DNA from 4 places in the Bradyrhizobium sp. 62B genome. Region 3 is predicted to be linked to each of the others. Evidence: predicted binding sites of a transcription regulator. Region 3 holds the regulator's gene; each other region holds the start of a gene.
What was found. The regulator PhoB, encoded in region 3, activates phosphate uptake and scavenging genes when phosphate is short. The targets are predictions, from matches to a motif close to TGTCATNNANCTGTCAT.
Positions count from the first base shown of each region.

Region 1: a site for PhoB is predicted at 2,108-2,124, ahead of phnF (phosphonate metabolism transcriptional regulator PhnF). Genes of this name have one in related genera too.
Region 2: a site for PhoB is predicted at 1,680-1,696, ahead of phnF (phosphonate metabolism transcriptional regulator PhnF). Genes of this name have one in related genera too.
Region 4: a site for PhoB is predicted at 2,039-2,055, ahead of phnC (phosphonate ABC transporter ATP-binding protein). Genes of this name have one in related genera too.

Region 1 covers NZ_CP092842.1:833,119-837,311, forward strand. Annotated here, with positions in the region: gene ML401_RS38740 (carbohydrate ABC transporter permease) at 1-894, opposite strand, end outside; gene ML401_RS38745 (ABC transporter ATP-binding protein) at 891-2,054, opposite strand; gene phnF (phosphonate metabolism transcriptional regulator PhnF) at 2,217-2,996, shown strand; gene ML401_RS38755 (class I SAM-dependent methyltransferase) at 3,323-4,183, opposite strand.
Region 2 covers NZ_CP092841.2:6,831,044-6,835,236, reverse strand. Annotated here, with positions in the region: gene phnE (phosphonate ABC transporter, permease protein PhnE) at 1-741, shown strand, start outside; gene phnF (phosphonate metabolism transcriptional regulator PhnF) at 914-1,645, opposite strand; gene phnG (phosphonate C-P lyase system protein PhnG) at 1,766-2,230, shown strand; gene phnH (phosphonate C-P lyase system protein PhnH) at 2,235-2,843, shown strand; gene ML401_RS32780 (carbon-phosphorus lyase complex subunit PhnI) at 2,847-3,950, shown strand; gene ML401_RS32775 (alpha-D-ribose 1-methylphosphonate 5-phosphate C-P-lyase PhnJ) at 3,947-4,193, shown strand, end outside.
Region 3 covers NZ_CP092841.2:6,998,060-7,002,252, forward strand. Annotated here, with positions in the region: gene ML401_RS33645 (aspartate aminotransferase family protein) at 1-417, opposite strand, end outside; gene ML401_RS33650 (GcrA family cell cycle regulator) at 875-1,387, shown strand; gene phoB (phosphate regulon transcriptional regulator PhoB) at 1,460-2,167, opposite strand; gene phoU (phosphate signaling complex protein PhoU) at 2,205-2,921, opposite strand; gene pstB (phosphate ABC transporter ATP-binding protein PstB) at 2,933-3,754, opposite strand; gene pstA (phosphate ABC transporter permease PstA) at 3,751-4,193, opposite strand, start outside.
Region 4 covers NZ_CP092841.2:6,836,070-6,840,262, reverse strand. Annotated here, with positions in the region: gene ML401_RS32830 (DUF1045 domain-containing protein) at 1-125, opposite strand, end outside; gene ML401_RS32825 (alpha-D-ribose 1-methylphosphonate 5-triphosphate diphosphatase) at 144-1,337, opposite strand; gene ML401_RS32820 (chloramphenicol acetyltransferase) at 1,334-1,993, opposite strand; gene phnC (phosphonate ABC transporter ATP-binding protein) at 2,166-2,975, shown strand; gene phnD (phosphonate ABC transporter substrate-binding protein) at 3,035-3,970, shown strand; gene phnE (phosphonate ABC transporter, permease protein PhnE) at 4,041-4,193, shown strand, end outside.

The DNA of each region.
Region 1 (4,193 bases), on a different replicon from region 3:
GATGATTGCAAGGAAGACAATGGTCACGGTTGCACCGTATCCCGTGCGCAGGTATTCGAAGCTCTCGCGATAGAGCGTATAGAGAAGTACTTCCGATGCTCGGCCCGGGCCACCCTGCGTCAGGATGGCGACGGTGTCGAAGACCTGGAAGGCTCTGATCGCGACGACAATGAGCACAAACATCGACACGGGTCCGAGCATCGGCAGCGTGACCGTACTCAGCCTATCAAACCAACCATCCGCGCCATCGATATCGGCAGCCTGATATATCTCGTTCGGAATAGCCTTCAGGCCTGCGAGGAACAGCACCATGGCGAAGCCGGCATTTTGCCAGACGCCGATCAATGCAAGGATCGGAAGCACCGTTCTTTCATCTCGCAGCCAATTGGTCGTCGGAAAGCCGATGGCCAGCAGCGCCTGATTGAAAAGTCCGATTGTCGGATGCAGCAGCATTTCCCAGGCGATCGCGGTCGCTGCAAGCGTCGCCATGAACGGGATGAAGTGGATCGCCCGATAAAATCTGCGCAGGCTCTCTCCTGCCTCGATCAGCAGCGCGACCAACAGTCCGAAGCCAACCGTTCCCGGTACGACGATCAGCACGTAGATCATCGTGTTAAACAGGGAGCTTCGGAACGTCGGATCGACGAACACCTGGCGGAAGTTCTTCAGGCCGACGAAGGACAGGCTCGAGTTGCCGAAATGCCAATTCGTGGTTGCGATTGCAGCAATTGCAATCAAAGGTAGAAGGAACAGCAGCCCCAGCAGCGTCGCGCCCGGCAACACAAGGACATAGGCGGCAATCGATTCGGCATACCGCTCCGTCACGCTTGGCCTAGCCAACGCCGACGCGCCTTGATCAGCGCGTCGTGAAATCGCGACGCCGGACGTCGTCATGCGAACGCCCGTCGTTCGATCTGCGTAACGGGGCGCACTGGCCTGATCCGATGGCCGCCAGAATCAAAGAACAGCAGCAGCTCAGGCTGCAGGTGGAGCCGGAGCGACTCCCCGATCTGGATGCGGGAGGCACATTCGAGCGACAGGCGCGCAACGAACAGGTCTGCTGCACCGGGCAGCTCGAGGTGCACCAGGGCGTCTGATCCCATATGCTCGACCAGACGAACACGTCCGGACAGCGCGTCAAGAGCTCCGGGCTCCGCCGGAAGGACGGATTCGGGGCGGATGCCGACGAAAATCCGGTCGGCAACGTGAGGCACCCCATCGACCCGAAGTGGCGTCCCGGCAACTTCGATATGCCCACCAACAACCAGTGCTTCGACGATGTTGATCTTTGGGAAACCGACGAACTCGGCAACTCGCAAATGGGAGGGGTCGGCATACGTATCCTGAGGCCGGGCCACCTGCAGGATCTCACCGTTACTCATGATAACAATGCGATCCGACAGCGTCATCGCTTCGGTCTGGTCATGTGTCACGTAGATAAAGGTACTGCCAAGTCTTCGATGGAGCTCCTTGATTTCGGCCCGCATCTGGATGCGAAGCTTAGCGTCGAGATTCGACAGCGGCTCGTCCATAAGGAAGACGGCCGGTTCGCGCACGATCGCGCGCCCCAGAGCAACGCGCTGCCGCTGTCCCCCGGACAATTCCATCGGCTTCCTGTGCAAGAGCTCATCGAGCCCAAGTGCGACAGCCACCCGCGACACGTCTGCAGCGATTCCCTCGCTCGCGGCGGTCACACCGGGCAGGAGCGCGCCGATTCCCGGAAGCCTTTGCCAGACATTTAGACGCCGCATGCGCAGGGGCAGAGCAACATTCTCCGCTGCTGTCATATGCGGATAAAGAGCATAGGACTGAAAGACCATCGCCACATTGCGATGTTTTGGACGTACGCCGTCCAGCTGCTTGTCTCCAAGGAAGATCGAACCAGCGTCCGCTGTCTCGAGACCCGCGAGAATCTTTAGAAGGGTCGATTTCCCACAGCCCGATGGGCCGAGTATAGTGAGAAACTCGCCATCCTTGATTTGAAGAGAGAGGTCCTTCAGAACCTTGACCGAGCCAAAGCCCTTCGACAGACCGATAATGGAGAGCCCAGCCATATTTCCCGCTTGAATTGTTTCGTCGATCGCGGCAACCTGTCTAGACAGGTTTTGCTACAGGTTTATGACGGGTGATCACGCCCTGGCGCGCGATCTTTAGACTCCGATTGAGCCGGGTCATGCCAGACCGATCGAGCCATCTTCCATGACAGAGAGCCTGCAATGATTTCCGCCAGCTTCCGCAAACAGCTTGAGCATGCGCAAGGAGACCACTTGTGGCAGCAGGTCGAAAGCACCCTGCTCAAGCTCATCAAAGGCGGACGGTTCAAGGACCGCGATCGTCTGCCGTCGGAGAAAGAGCTGGCTTCGCAATTCGGCGTGAATCGGCACACTGTCCGGCAGGCCATCGCCGGTCTCGTCGAGCGCGGCGTCGTTTTCAAGCGCAAGGGCGGCGGATCCTATCTCGTTCCCGAGCTAATAGATTATCCGATCGGGAAGCGGACGCGATTCAGCACCAACATCAAGCTACTCGGGAAGGTGCCCGGCCATACGCTGTTGGCCGCTGGCGAACGTCCGATCTACGGCAAAGTCGCAGCAGCGCTGAAAATGCGCGATGGCGATCGAGCTGTTTTTCTTCATCTCGTCGGCGAGGCCGATAGATTGCCGATCAGCGTCGCAAAGACCTACCTTCCAGCCAGTCGATTTGCCGGCTTTGGCGAGATCTACCGCAAGACGATGTCAATGACGAAGGCGTTGGAGTCCTTTGATGTCTTGGACTATTTCCGGGATGTCACCCGATGCGTTGCGCATATACCGTCCAAGGAGGACGCACACCATCTGAGGCAATTGGAATCGGTGCCGGTGCTGCTTGTGGAGGCACTCGACGTCGATTCGCAGTCCCATCCTATCGTGTACCACGAAACGCTCTATGCCGGGGAGCGCGTCCAGCTCGTCTTCGGCGACGCTAAGCCGGTCACGTTCATCGCGGATATTTCGGTCTAACGACGCGGCTCGTCGGACGGATTTAAGAGATGTATGTTCACGCCCAAGCACAGCTCTTACCTCAACCTCGTCACCGACTTCTTCTCCAAACTCGGGCACGCCATCCTGCGTCACATCCGGTGAGACGAACTCAAGGAGAGCATCATGACCGGCATCAACGACGTCAATCGTTATCCACACCTGGCCCCTACAAGCTCGCTGAGGCTGCCTGATATCATTCGAACCATGGAAACCCGAGCTACCGGTGCTCCTTCGCTCTCGAAGCTCGCAAACGGATGCGGCCCAAACGCGAACTTAGGAATCGAAGTGCTGGCCAGTCCTCGCGTTCATTCGCTGCGCGCCGCAGCTTTGCAACCCGTAATGAAGGTGTAATCACCACATGCCGATGGATGTTGATCCAAAACTTTGCGGAATCGGCCCGAGCGAATGTCCTCTTCCAGTCGCCGGCACCCTTCCTGAACCATTCGGCTCTGGCCTGCCCGGCGGAAGCGCGTGATGCCCTGCCGCACCTCATCGTGCAAATAGAGGGCCGGCTGATGCTTGGCGCCATAGAGGAACAGGTCGACCATATTCTCGGGGATGTCCCAGGTCGAAACTTTCACTGGACGGAATCCGACACGCTGGAGCACCGTCACAAGACGCGTGACGGACGGCATTAGGGATTCGCTGGATCTCATCAGCTCGCCAAAATATTCGTTGAGCCAGAAGGTCCGGGTCTGGGAGGGATCGGTAGTGAAGATGACGAACCGCGCGCCAGGTTCGAGCACGCGATAGACCTCACCTGCCATGGCCTCGAGATCGTTGAAGTGATGAACTGCCAGGCACGAGAACGCGCCAGCCACGCTCGCGTCAGCCATCGGCATTTTTTCAGCAGGTGCGCAAATAAACTCGGAGTTCCTCGATTTCTCTTGGGCGACTCGCAGCATGCCTTGTGACAAGTCGAGCCCTATCATCGCGTAGCCCCGCGCAGCAAATTCCGCAAGGTAGTTCCCGGTGCCACAGCCAAGATCCAGATACGTTTTGCCATGATCTGGGCGAAGCCGTTCCAGGATTGCGTCGGCCAGTCTTGGATCAGGGCGGCGTGTGACGTCGTATGCGTTGGATACCGCGTCATAGGGGGCCTGCGAATCCTGCTCGGACTGGCCTAGTTGCCTAGTAGACGCAAGAGGGATTGTCTTCTCTTCCATTGGAACCCGC
Region 2 (4,193 bases), 170 kb from region 3:
GCCTTTGCGGTGCTCGTTTACGGCCTCGTCGATCTCGACTTCTCGCCGTCGCGATTCTTCGCGGGTCTCAGCCAGCTCGGCTGGATCACGGTGATGATGATCCCGCCTGATCCCGGCTCCTCGCTGCCGATCTATCTGAAAGCGCTCGGCGAGACGCTGTCGATCGCGCTGCTGGGGACGACGCTCGCCGCAATCTTCGCGTTGCCGGTCAGCCTGCTGGCGGCGCGCAACGTGGTGCCGTCGAACATCCTGCGCTTTCCGGTCCGTCGTTTTCTCGATTCGATCCGCGGCGTCGACACGCTGATCTGGGCGCTGGTGTGGATCAACGTCGTCGGGCTCGGCCCGTTCGCCGGCGTGCTCGCCATCGCCGTGTCGGATTTCGGAGCGTTCGGCAAGCTGTTCTCGGAGGCGATCGAAGGCTCCGACCAGAAGCAGGTCGAGGGCATCCGCGCCTCCGGCGGCAGCCCGCTGCACGAGATCCGCTTCGGCCTGCTGCCGCAGGTGATGCCTGTCATCGCCGGCCAGGTGCTGTATTTCATCGAATCCAACACGCGCTCGGCCACCATCATCGGCATCGTCGGCGCCGGCGGTATCGGCCTCCAGCTCGCCGAGCAGATCCGCGTGCTGGAATGGCAGAAAGTGTCGTTCCTGATCCTGATGATCCTGGTCGCCGTCGCCGCGATCGATTTCATCTCAGGCAAGCTGCGCTTTGCGATCATCGGGCGCAGGGCGGTGGCCTGAGTTCTTTCCTTCTCCCCTTGTGGGAGAAGGTGGCGCGAAGCGCCGGATGAGGGGTCTGTCTCCGCAAGTTCGGCGCGAGAGATTCGCTCACGGAGAGAACCCCTCACCCGTCTCGCCGCAACTGCGGCGAGCCACCCTCTCCCACAAGGGGAGAGGGGAAGAAGCGGTCACGTCACCCGTTCTCCACCAGAAACTCCACCCGCTCGGCCGCGAACCGCGAGTGCTTCGTCATCAGCGGCTTGCCCTGGAGATCGTGGTCGGTCGCGTCCACCACCAGGATCGGGCGTCCTAGCGCCAGATCCAGCCGTGCCGCGTCTGTGGCGTCCACGATGCCGGCGGTGATCCGGGTCGCGCCGCGGCGATAGTCGCGCACGCCGTAATGCGCCAGCAGCTTCGTCATCGATCGCGTCGCTGCGAACACGGCGCCCGCGCCGGGAAACAGCTCGGCCGAGAGCCAGGTGGTCGAGACACAGATCGGCGTGCGATCCGCGAGGCGGATCGCCTCGATGCGCACCAGCGGCGCGCCGGCCTTCAGGCCCAGCTCGCGCGCCAGCTCGCGGGTCGCGACATCGTCGGAGGCCTCGATCAACTGGCCGCGCGGCTCGCGGCCGCCGGCGCCGACGATCTCCGAGAAACGGGTGCGCGAGCGCAGGGGATAGGCGAGCTTCTGCGCTTCGACATAGGTTCCGCTGCCGCGCTCGGCGCGCACCAGGCCGCGCTCGGCGAGGGCCGCCAGTGCGCGTCGCACGGTATGGCGGTTCACGCGATAGCTTTCGGCGATCTCCATCTCGCCCGGCAATTTGTCGCCGGCCGCAAAGCGGCCGTCGGCGATGCCGCGCTCGATGCCGTCGGCAACGAGGCGCCACAGCGCAACGCCGGACGATGCGGTGTCTTGCATGCTCATATCGCCGGTCAGCCTAGCCCAGAAATCACGCTCTTGTCACGAAACAGTCATGGCGCTCCCGTATGAAGTTGTCTATTATCATAGACAACTTCGGCGCGGCAAGTTCTGTCAAAAGGTTCGGTGGATCGGGTGACCCAGCACAACAACCAGCAAGCCCAGCGCAAGGCCGCGATGGCCGTGCTGGCGCACGCGGAGGCGGGCGAGATCGCCGCCCGTCTCCGCGATTTGGGCCTGCCGGCCCATCAAGACCTGCGCGCGCCCGAAAACGGCCTCGTCATGCTGCGCGGCCGGGTCGGCGGTGACGGCGCGCCCTTCAATCTCGGCGAAGCCACGGTGTCGCGCGCGGCGGTGCGGCTTGCGAGCGGCGAGGTCGGCTTCGGCTACACGCTCGGGCGCGACGGTCAAAAGGCGCGGCTGATCGCGCTGTGCGATGCGCTGGTGCAATCCCGTGATTTCGGCGGCGCCGTGGAGCGCGACGTGATCGCGCCGCTGCGGGAGCAGCTCATGGTCAGGCGCCAGCAGGCAGCGGCCGAGACCGCTGCGACGAAGGTTGATTTCTACACCATGGTGCGCGGTGAGGGGTGAGATCATGACCACGATTGCGGAATTGCCGCCGGGGTTCGCCGACAGGGTGCTGTCGGCGCAATCGACTTTTCGCTCCGTCATGGACGCGATGGCGCGGCCCGGCTCGGTCCAGCGCATCGTGCCGGGAGCGGGGGCGCCCGAAACGATGATGCGCGGCACCGCCGCGATCGCGCTGACGCTGTTCGATCACGATACGCCGCTCTGGCTCGATGCGCGGATGGCTGAGAGTCTGGACGTCGTGAAATGGCTGAAATTCCACACCGGTGCGCCGATGGTGCAGGATTCTTCCATCGCGAGTTTTGCGCTGATCAGTGACGGCGCGGTGCTTCCTCCGCTCGAGCGATTCGCGCTCGGCACCAGCGAATATCCGGATCGCTCGACCACGGTCATCCTCCAGGTCGAGAGCCTCAACGCAGGCCGCAGCTTCGAGCTGCGTGGTCCCGGCATCGACGGCGCCGCGACATTGCAGGCCTCGATCAAGCCGTTCGACCTGTTCGAGCGCCTGCGATTCAACGCGCCGTTGTTTCCGCGCGGCATCGACGTGGTGCTGGTCGCCGATGACTCGGTGGTCGCGATCCCCCGCACCATTCGCGTCGTGAGCAAAGGAAGCTGAAGCATGTATGTCGCAGTCAAAGGCGGCGAACGCGCCATCGAGAATGCCCATCGCCTGCTCGCCCATAAGCGGCGCGGCGACCAGGACGTTGCGGAGGTTTCGCTCGACCAGATCTCCGAGCAGCTCGGCCTCGCCGTGGACCGCGTCATGAGCGAAGGCTCGCTCTACGACCGCGAGCTCGCGGCGCTCGCGATCAAGCAGGCACGCGGCGATCTGATCGAGGCGATCTTCCTGGTCCGCGCTTTCCGCGCCACGCTGCCGCGCTTCGGTGCGAGCGAGCCGGTCGATACCGGCGCGATGCGCGTGCAGCGGCGGGTGTCCTCGACCTTCAAGGACATCCCGGGTGGCCAGATCCTTGGGCCGACTTTCGACTACACCCACCGCCTGCTCGATCCCTCGCTCGCGCAAGGATTTGCGCCGGAGGCTCCGGCCACGGCCGAAGCCTCCACCGCGCCGACGCCGCGCGTGACCGACATTCTCGGCCGCGACGGGCTGATCGAATCCTCGCCGCAGGCCGAGGACGGCGCCGGCGTCGGCGATCTCACCCGCGAGCCGCTGAATTTTCCCGCCGACCGCGATCTGCGCCTGCAAAACCTCGCGCGCGGCGACGAAGGATTCCTGCTGGCGATGGGCTATTCCACCCAGCGCGGCTATGGCCGCAACCATCCCTTCGCCGGCGAGATCCGCTTCGGCGAGGTCGAGGTGGAATTTTTCGCGGAAGACGCCGGCTTCGCCGTGCCGCTCGGCGCGATCGAGCTGACCGAGTGCCAGATGGTCAACCAGTTCAAGGGCTCGGCGACCGAAGCGCCGTGCTTCACCCGCGGCTATGGCCTCGCCTTCGGCCAGAGCGAGCGCAAGACCATGTCGATGGCGCTGGTCGACCGCGCGCTGCGTGCCCGCGAGCTCGGCGAGGATGTGCGCGCCCCGGCGCAGGACGAGGAGTTCGTGATGTCGCATTCGGACAACGTCCAGGCGACCGGCTTCGTCGAGCATCTCAAGCTGCCGCATTATGTCGACTTCCAGTCCGAGCTCGGTCTGCTGCGCAAGCTGCGGAAAGAATTTGCCGATGCCCAGACGCCCGCTGCCATGAAGGAGGCCGCGGAATGAACGCGCCGGCCTATAATTTCGCCTATCTCGACGAGCAGACCAAGCGGATGATCCGCCGCGCGATCCTGAAGGCGATCGCGATCCCCGGCTATCAGGTGCCGTTCGCCAGCCGCGAGATGCCGATGCCCTATGGCTGGGGCACCGGCGGCGTGCAGGTCACGGCGGCGATCCTCGGTCCTTCCGACGTGCTGAAGGTGATCGACCAGGGCTCCGACGACACCACCAACGCGATCTCCATCCGCA
Region 3 (4,193 bases):
CGCCAGCGTGCGGCCGTGGAACGCGCCTTCGAAGGTGATGATGCGGTAACGTTCCGGATGGCCCTTGGAGAAGTGATGATGGCGGACCAGCTTGATCACGCCCTCCAGCGCCTCGGCGCCGGAATTGCAGAAGAACACGAAGTCCGCAAAGCTCTCGTTGCACAGGCGCGCGGCGAGCTTCTCGCCGTCCGGGCTCTGGAACAGGTTCGACATGTGCCACAGCTTCGTCGCCTGCTCCTGCAACGCCTTGACCAGCGCGGGATGGGCGTGGCCGAGCGCGTTCACAGCAACGCCCGAGGTGAAATCGAGATAGCGATCGCCATTGGTCGCAATCAGCCAGCAGCCTTCGCCGCGCTCAAAACCGAGGTTGGCCCTGGCGAAAACGGGGAGCAAATGCGGGGCTACGCTGTTAGTCATGACGGTCACTTGATGTTGCGGACGGTGTGGGGCGTGCATTGCGCAACGCACCATTGACCGGCCCGGAAAACGAAACGTGCCGCCTTTTAAGGGCGGCACGCGGGACTATCTTAGGCCTGGTGAAACGGGTGTCAATGCCGCCCGAAAGCCTCGGGAAACGCAGATTCCGTAGTCTTGCGGTGGCGATTTTGCGGGTTTTACACCACGGAACATGTGGAAGCGAGTCGGCGGACTCTTGCGCGTGAGTCACGCCATATTGTAGCGTTTGGGCTGTCAGATACGACATCTCGTGCAGCAGTTCTGATCCCAAGAGTCCTCATGTACCGGCGTAAACGTTCGGGCGCGAGTAGCGCGCCCGGCGAGCCTTAAGGGATTCTGACGGCACGGGTTTTTGAGGCTTAGGCATTCGCCGCACGGACCGCCAGGATGGCAGAAGCGCAGCGAGGGAAAGGGTGCAATGACGGTTTTGACCTGGTCCGACGATCGCGTCGAGCAGCTGAAAAAGCTCTGGGAGGCCGGATTGTCGGCCAGCCAGATCGCAGCAGAGCTCGGCAATGTGACCCGCAATGCCGTGATCGGCAAAGTGCACAGGCTCGGCCTGTCCGGCCGCGCCAAGAGCCCTTCGTCGGCCGCGCCGCGGCCGCGCAAGGCACGCCCGGCGCAGCACATGATGCGGGTGACCCGCCCCATTGCGCGCGGCAACACCGCACTGGCGCAGGCCTTCGAGGTCGAAGTCGAGGCCGAACCGGTCACCTACGACAACGTGGTGCCGATGAGCCAGCGGCTGTCGCTGCTCGAGCTCAACGAGGCGACCTGCCACTGGCCGGTCGGCGATCCCTCGAGCCCGGATTTCTTCTTCTGCGGCGGCAAGGCGCTGTCCGGCCTGCCCTACTGCGCCCAGCATTCGCGCGTGGCGTATCAGCCGGCAGCGGATCGCCGGCGCGCACCGGCGAAGCCGGGCCCGCGGTAAACACGGTCTTAGGCATCGAGACGAAAAAGCGCGTCAGCTGGCGCGCTTTTTGTTGGATTACGGAAGCAGGTCCTACGTCTGCTCAGCCTTCGCAAAGCGATCATCCAGCGCGTAGCCGGCGCCGCGGACGGTGCGGATCGGGTCCTGCTCGCGGCCGAGATTGAGCAGCTTGCGCAGGCGGCCGATATGGACGTCGACGGTACGCTCGTCGATATAGATGTCGCGGCCCCAGACGCTGTCGAGCAGCTGCTCGCGCGAGAACACGCGGCCGGGATGCTCCAGGAAGAACTCCAGAAGCCGATATTCGGTCGGGCCGAGATCGATCGGGCGGCCCGAGCGCGCCACGCGGCGCTTGTCGCGATCGAGCTCGATGTCGCCATAGGCCAGCACGGTCGCGAGCCGCTCGGGGTTGGCGCGCCTGAGCAGGCCCTTCACGCGCGCCAAGAGCTCCGGCACCGAGAACGGCTTGACGATGTAGTCGTCGGCGCCGGTCGCAAGGCCGCGCACCCGCTCGCTCTCCTCGCCGCGCGCGGTGAGCATGATGATCGGCAGCTGCTTGGTCTCGGGCCGGGTGCGCAGGCGCCGGCACAGCTCGATGCCGGAGAGGCCCGGCAGCATCCAGTCGAGCACGATCAGATCGGGAATGTGCTCCTTGAGGCGGGTGTCGGCGTCGTCGCCGCGCATCACCGTCTCGACGTCATAGCCGTCGCCTTCGAGGTTGTAACGCAGAAGCTCGGTGAGAGCTTCCTCGTCCTCAACCACCATAATGCGTGCGCCCATGGTGTCGTCGCTCCTTAGGTCTTCGGATATCAAGTCTTCAGGTATTCGGGACCGTCGTGGCGAAGGTCGTCATGTCGCCCTTCGGCCGCTTGTCGGTGATCGCCTGGCCCTCGATCATGTAGAACACGGTCTCGGCGATGTTGGTGGCGTGGTCGCCGATCCGCTCGATGTTCTTGGCGCAGAACATCAGATGGATGCAGAACGAGATGTTGCGCGGATCCTCCATCATGTAGGTGAGGAGCTCGCGGAACAGCGAGGTGCAGATCGCGTCGACTTCCTCGTCGCCCTTCCACACCGCCATCGCCGCCGGCAGATCGTGCGCGGCATAGGCATCCAGCACCGACTTGACCTGCTGCTGCACGAGGTCGGTCATGTGCTCGAGGCCGCGGAACAGCTTGAGCGGATGGAAGTCGGTCTCCAGCGCGGCGACGCGCTTGCCCATGTTCTTGGCGAGGTCGCCGATGCGCTCGAGGTCGGTCGCGACGCGCATGGCGCCGACGATCTCGCGCAGATCCACCGCCATCGGCTGGCGGCGGGCGATAGTGAGCACGGCGCGTTCTTCGATGCGCTTCTGCAGCGCGTCGAGATCGGCGTCGATGGTGACGACGCGCTGGCCGAGCGCGACGTCGCGGCGGATCAGCGCGCCGACGGAATCGACGATCATGCGCTCGGCGATTCCGCCCATCTCGGCGACCAGGCGGGTGAGCTCCTGGAGGTCAGTGTCGAAAGCCTTTGCGGTATGTTCAGAACCCATGTTGCGTCTCCTCAGCCGAACCGGCCGGTGATGTAATCCTGCGTACGCCGATCGCTCGGCGACGTGAAGATCTTGCTGGTGTCGTCGAACTCGATCAGCTCGCCGAGATACATGAAGGCGGTCTTGTCGGAGACGCGCGCCGCCTGCTGCATGTTGTGGGTGACGATCGCGATCGTGTAGTTCTCGGACAATTCCTGGATCAGCTCCTCGACCTTGGCGGTCGAGATCGGGTCGAGCGCCGAGCAGGGCTCGTCGAACAGGATCACTTCAGGCCGCACCGCGACGGTGCGGGCGATGCACAGGCGCTGCTGCTGGCCGCCGGACAGCGACAGGCCGGAGGCGTTGAGCTTGTCCTTGACCTCGTTCCACAGCGCGCCGCCGCGCAGCGCCTTCTCGACCCGGTCGTCCATCTCGGACTTCGAGATCTTCTCGTAGAGGCGGATGCCGAAGGCGATGTTCTCGTAGATCGTCATCGGGAACGGCGTCGGCTTCTGGAATACCATCCCGACCCGGGCGCGCAGCAGGTTGAGGTCGAGCTTGGGATCGAGGATGTTGGTGTGGTCGAGCAACAGCTGGCCGGTGGCGCGCTGTCCCGGATAGAGGTCGTACATCCGGTTGAAGATGCGCAGCAGCGTGGACTTGCCGCAGCCCGACGGGCCGATGAAGGCCGTGACGCGATTGGCGCCGAGCGTCAGATTGATGTTCTTCAGCGCGTGGTGCTCACCGTAGTAGAAATTCAGGTTGCGCGCGGTGACCTTGGCTGGCGCCTCGGGCAGCGGCTGCGAGCCGGGGTGAACGCTCGGCGCGCTGACGGAAACAGAGATTTCACTCATTTTGCAGTCCTCTCGGCGCCGATGATGCGGGCGCCAATGTTCAGGGCAAGCACGGTCAGGGTGATCAGCAGGGCGCCGCTCCAGGCGAGCTGCTTCCAATAGGCGTAGGGGCTCTGCACGAAGTTGTTGATGGTGACTGGAAGGTTCGCCATCGTCTTGTCCAGGCCGAGACTGAAGAACTGGTTCGACAGCGCGGTGAACAGCAGCGGCGCCGTCTCGCCGGCGACGCGCGCGGTGGCCAGCAGCACGCCGGTGATGAGGCCGGAGCGCGCCGCGCGATAGGCGATCCGCTTGATCACCAGCGAGCGCGGCAGGCCGAGCGCGCTGGCGGCTTCACGCAGCGGGTTCGGCACCAGCAGCAGCATGTCCTCGGTGGTGCGCACCACGACCGGGATCACGATCACGGCAAGCGCCAGCGCGCCCGCGATCGCCGAGAAGC
Region 4 (4,193 bases), 160 kb from region 3:
TCCGTGGGAAAGGCCAGTTCGCTGCCGGTATAGGCATCATAGCCGAGCAACTGGGCGCCGAAGCGGGAGAGGGCGCTATCGCTGCCGGCGGCAAAATAGATCGCGTAGCGGGGAAAACCTGTCATTGCCTCAGCATAACCAATTTACGCCGCACCGACAGCCTCGCGCGGCGTCGCTGCCGCGGTGAGCAGCCGCGTCGCATCGGTGAGATGGACGAGCTTGCCGCCCGAGATCCCCGCGATCAGCCCCGGCCGCAGCGGCAAGCTGTCGTCGACCAGCAGGATGTCGGCGCGGCGGCCTTCGGCGAGCACACCGCGATCGACAAGGCCGGTCGCGCGTGCGGGCCCGGCGGAGACCAGATTCCAGGCCTCCGTCAGCGGCAGCACGCCATCGGCGGCGAGGCGGAACGCGGCGAGCAGCTGTGCGGGATAATAATAGTCCGACGCCAGCACCGAGCAGAGCCCCTTGGCGATCATGTCGGATGCCCTGGTCCAGCCGGTGTGGCTGCCGCCGCGCACGACGTTCGGTGCGCCGTAGACGATGGCGTCGCCGTGGCTCGCTGCCGCCCGCGCCGTTTCCTCGTTGATCGGAAACTCCGCGATGTCGGCGCCGAGCTCGCGAAACTGTCGGCGCATCGCCGGCGTCGCGTCATCGTGCGAGAGCATCCGCACCTCGGCCGCGCGGGCCGCGGCGGCCAGCCGCGACACCGAAGCGGGCACCTCGTCGGCGCGCGACGTCACGCGTTCGACCAGCCGGTCGAATTCCTCGCCCGACAGTCCGGTGCGCTCGACCATGCGGTTGCGCTTGCGCGGCTTGGCCATGTCGGCGACCGTGCCGTCCATGTGGTCATTGAAGGCGAACAGGTCGACGCGGCCTTCCATGAGCCACTGCGCGATCTCGGCTTCGGCCTCGAGATTGTAGGTTTCGTGCCTGAGATGGAAGCGGGTGTCGGCGGCGAATTGCGGGCGCTGCCGCTCGATCGCCTCCATCAGCCCGCGCGCATTGTCGCTGCTGCGCAGGCCCGGCTCCCACGAACAGGTCGCGGCGTGAAATACGGTGGTGATGCCGTTACTGATGGCCTGGCGGTCGCTGTCGGCGAGCGCGACGTCGATCGGGAAGTCGACGCCGGCGCGCGGCATCATCTGGCGCTCGAAGGCATCGCCGTGAAGGTCGACGATGCCGGGCAGCACCAGCAGGCCTCGTGCATCGATCGCCAGCCGCGCCCGGCCGCGGGAGGCGTCCACTTCTGCGATGTCCTGCCCGGACACCGCCAATGACGTTTCGACGATTTCAGTGCCGACCAGGGCCCGGCCGCCTTCAAGGAAAATGTCTGTCACGCGACCGCGCTTTGCTTGCTTGCAGGGGAAGCTGCCTGTGCTTCATACGTCGAGAGAAAATCTTCAATCCCGAGCTTGCGGAAATCGGGCAGCGCTTCACGCAATTTGTCGTGATCCCAGTTCCACCAAGCGAGCCTCGCAAGCCTTCCGGCGATCTCCTCGGAAAATCGCCGGCGCACGATGCGGGCCGGATTGCCCGCGACGATGGTGTAGGCCGGAACGTCCTTGGTGACGATGGCGCCGGCCGCAATCACCGCGCCGGTGCCGACGTTGCGGCCGGGCAGCACGATCGCGCCGTGGCCGATCCAGACGTCGTGGCCGATATGAACGTGATGCTGCCGCCGCCAGTCGAAGAAATCGGCATCGTCGCTCTCGCCTTCGAAATAGGCGCTGGACCGATAGGTGAAATGCGCCTGCGTCGCGCGGTGCATCGGATGATTGCCGGGATTGATCCGCGTCATCGCCGCGATCGAGCAGAACTTTCCGATGGTGGTGTAGGTGATCTGGGCGTCGTTCACGACATAGGAGTAATCGCCCATCGCCACCTCGAGCAGGATCGTGCGCGCGCCGACCTCGGTGTAGGCGCCGAGCCGGGTCTCGTGCAGCTTGGCCGAGGGATCGATGGTCGGCAGGACCGAAAGCGCTTTGGCGGCCATGGTGAATCCGAAATGCGAGGCGGACGTTCCTCTTCGAGCGGCTTGATGACGGTGTCATGACGCGGCGATGACAGGGGATGAGGTGTGTAGGATCGCCGCATCGCAACGCATCTGTCACACAAGTGTTAAGCGCCGGCGTTAGCGGTGGGCCCCAGCTAATCTGGAGCCTTGCATGCTGGTGGTGGATGGTCTGACGTGTCGCTTCGGCGCGAAAGCCGCGGTGGACGACGCCTCGTTTCAAATCTCCCCCGGCGGCTTCGTCGGTGTGATCGGACGGTCCGGCGCCGGCAAGTCGACCCTGCTGCGGAGCATCAACCGCCTGGTGACGCCGACCGAGGGACGGATCTTGTTCGACGGCATCGACGTCACCGCGCTGCGCGGCAAGGAGCTGCGGCAATGGCGGGCGCGCTCGGCGATGATCTTCCAGCAGTTCAACCTGGTCGGCCGGCTCGATGTCCTCACCAATGTCCTGATGGGGCGGCTTGCGACGATGCCGGCCTGGCGCTCGTTGTCGCAAACCTGGCCGGAGCAGGACAAGGCGCTGGCGATGTCGGCGCTCGAGCAGTTCGACATCGCTTCGCTCGCCGCGCAGCGCGCCGACCAGCTCTCCGGGGGGCAGCAGCAGCGCGTCGCGATCGCCCGTGCGCTGGTACAGCAGCCCGACATCATCCTTGCAGACGAGCCGATCGCCTCGCTCGATCCGCGCAACACCAAGATCGTGATGGATGCGCTGCTGCGCATCAACAAGCATTTCGGCATCACGGTGCTCTGCAACCTGCATTCGCTCGATCTGGCGCGCAGCTATTGCGACCGCCTGATCGGCATGGCGCAGGGGCGCGTGGTGTTCGACGGCGCGCCGTCCGCGCTGACCGACCACGTCGCCCGCGAGCTCTACGATCTCGAAGCCGCCGACGTCATGGGCGCGATGCCCGTGCCAGCGCCCGCTGGCGTGCCCGCGCTCGGAACGGCCGCGGCCGCCTGATCCATTCGTTTAGTTGCAAATCTTTGCGTCAACCGACCCCAACCGATGAAGAGGGTAACATGATCACTCGCAGACTGGTTCTCGCCGGCGCCGCCGCGCTTGCGTTCACGGCCTCCGCCTCCGCCGACGACTGGAAGGCCAAATATCCCGAGCTGACCTTCGCCGTCGTCCCGGCCGAGAACGCTTCCGGCGTCACCGAGCGTTGGGCGCCGTTCATGGGCTACCTTTCGAAGGAGCTGGGCGTGAAGGTCACGCTGCGCATCGCCAATGACTACGCCGCTGTCATCGAAGGCCAGCGCGCCGGCAACATCCACATCGCCAGCTACGGCTCGGCCTCGTTCGCGCGTGCCCGCCTGACCGGCGTCAAGACCGACGCCTTCGCCAACGACATCAACGCCGACGGCTCCACCGGTTACTATTCCGTGTTCTTCGTCAAGGCGAACAGCGCCTACAAGAAAATCGACGACCTCAAGGGCAAGAACCTCGGCCTCGTCGATCCCAACTCGACCTCCGGCAACAACGTGCCGCGCTTCGAACTCGACAAGATGGGCATCCACGATGCCGAGGGCTATTTCAGCAAGGTCGTCTTCACCGGCAGCCACGAGAACGCGATGCTGGCCCTGTCGCAAGGAACGGTCGACGTCGCGGCCAACCAGTGGACCACCGACGACGATTCGACGCTGGCGCAGATGCTGACCAAGGGCATGCTGAAGAATGCCGACGGCTCGGCGATGAAGAAGGACGACTTCCGGATCATCCACAAGTCCGCACCCATCATCAACGGTCCCTACGCCTACAATTCCGACCTGCCTGATGACGCCAAGGCGGCCATCGCGAAGGCGTTCTTCGATGCGCCGGCGAAGGACAAGGCGGCGTTCGATCGCCTCCAGGACGGCCAGAAGAAGGGGTTCAACCACGCCACCACCAAGGACTGGGATGGCACGATCGAGCTGATCAAGTTCGTCGACGCGCTGCGCAAGAAGAAGGCGTCCTGAGTATCGGGACAACGCACCTGAGCCGGGTCCCTGGACCCGGCTCTTTCTTTGACGGGACCATCTCAAGCCGATGACGACAGCGGTTTCGATCCTCCCCGCCCAGCAGCTCGCCGTGCTCGACGCCGCCTATCGCCGGGCGGTCGGGCGCAAGCGGCTCCGCCTGCTGCTGGGAATCGTGGTCTTCGGCGCGGCGCTGGTTCTCGCCGCGATCGGCGCGGAAGTG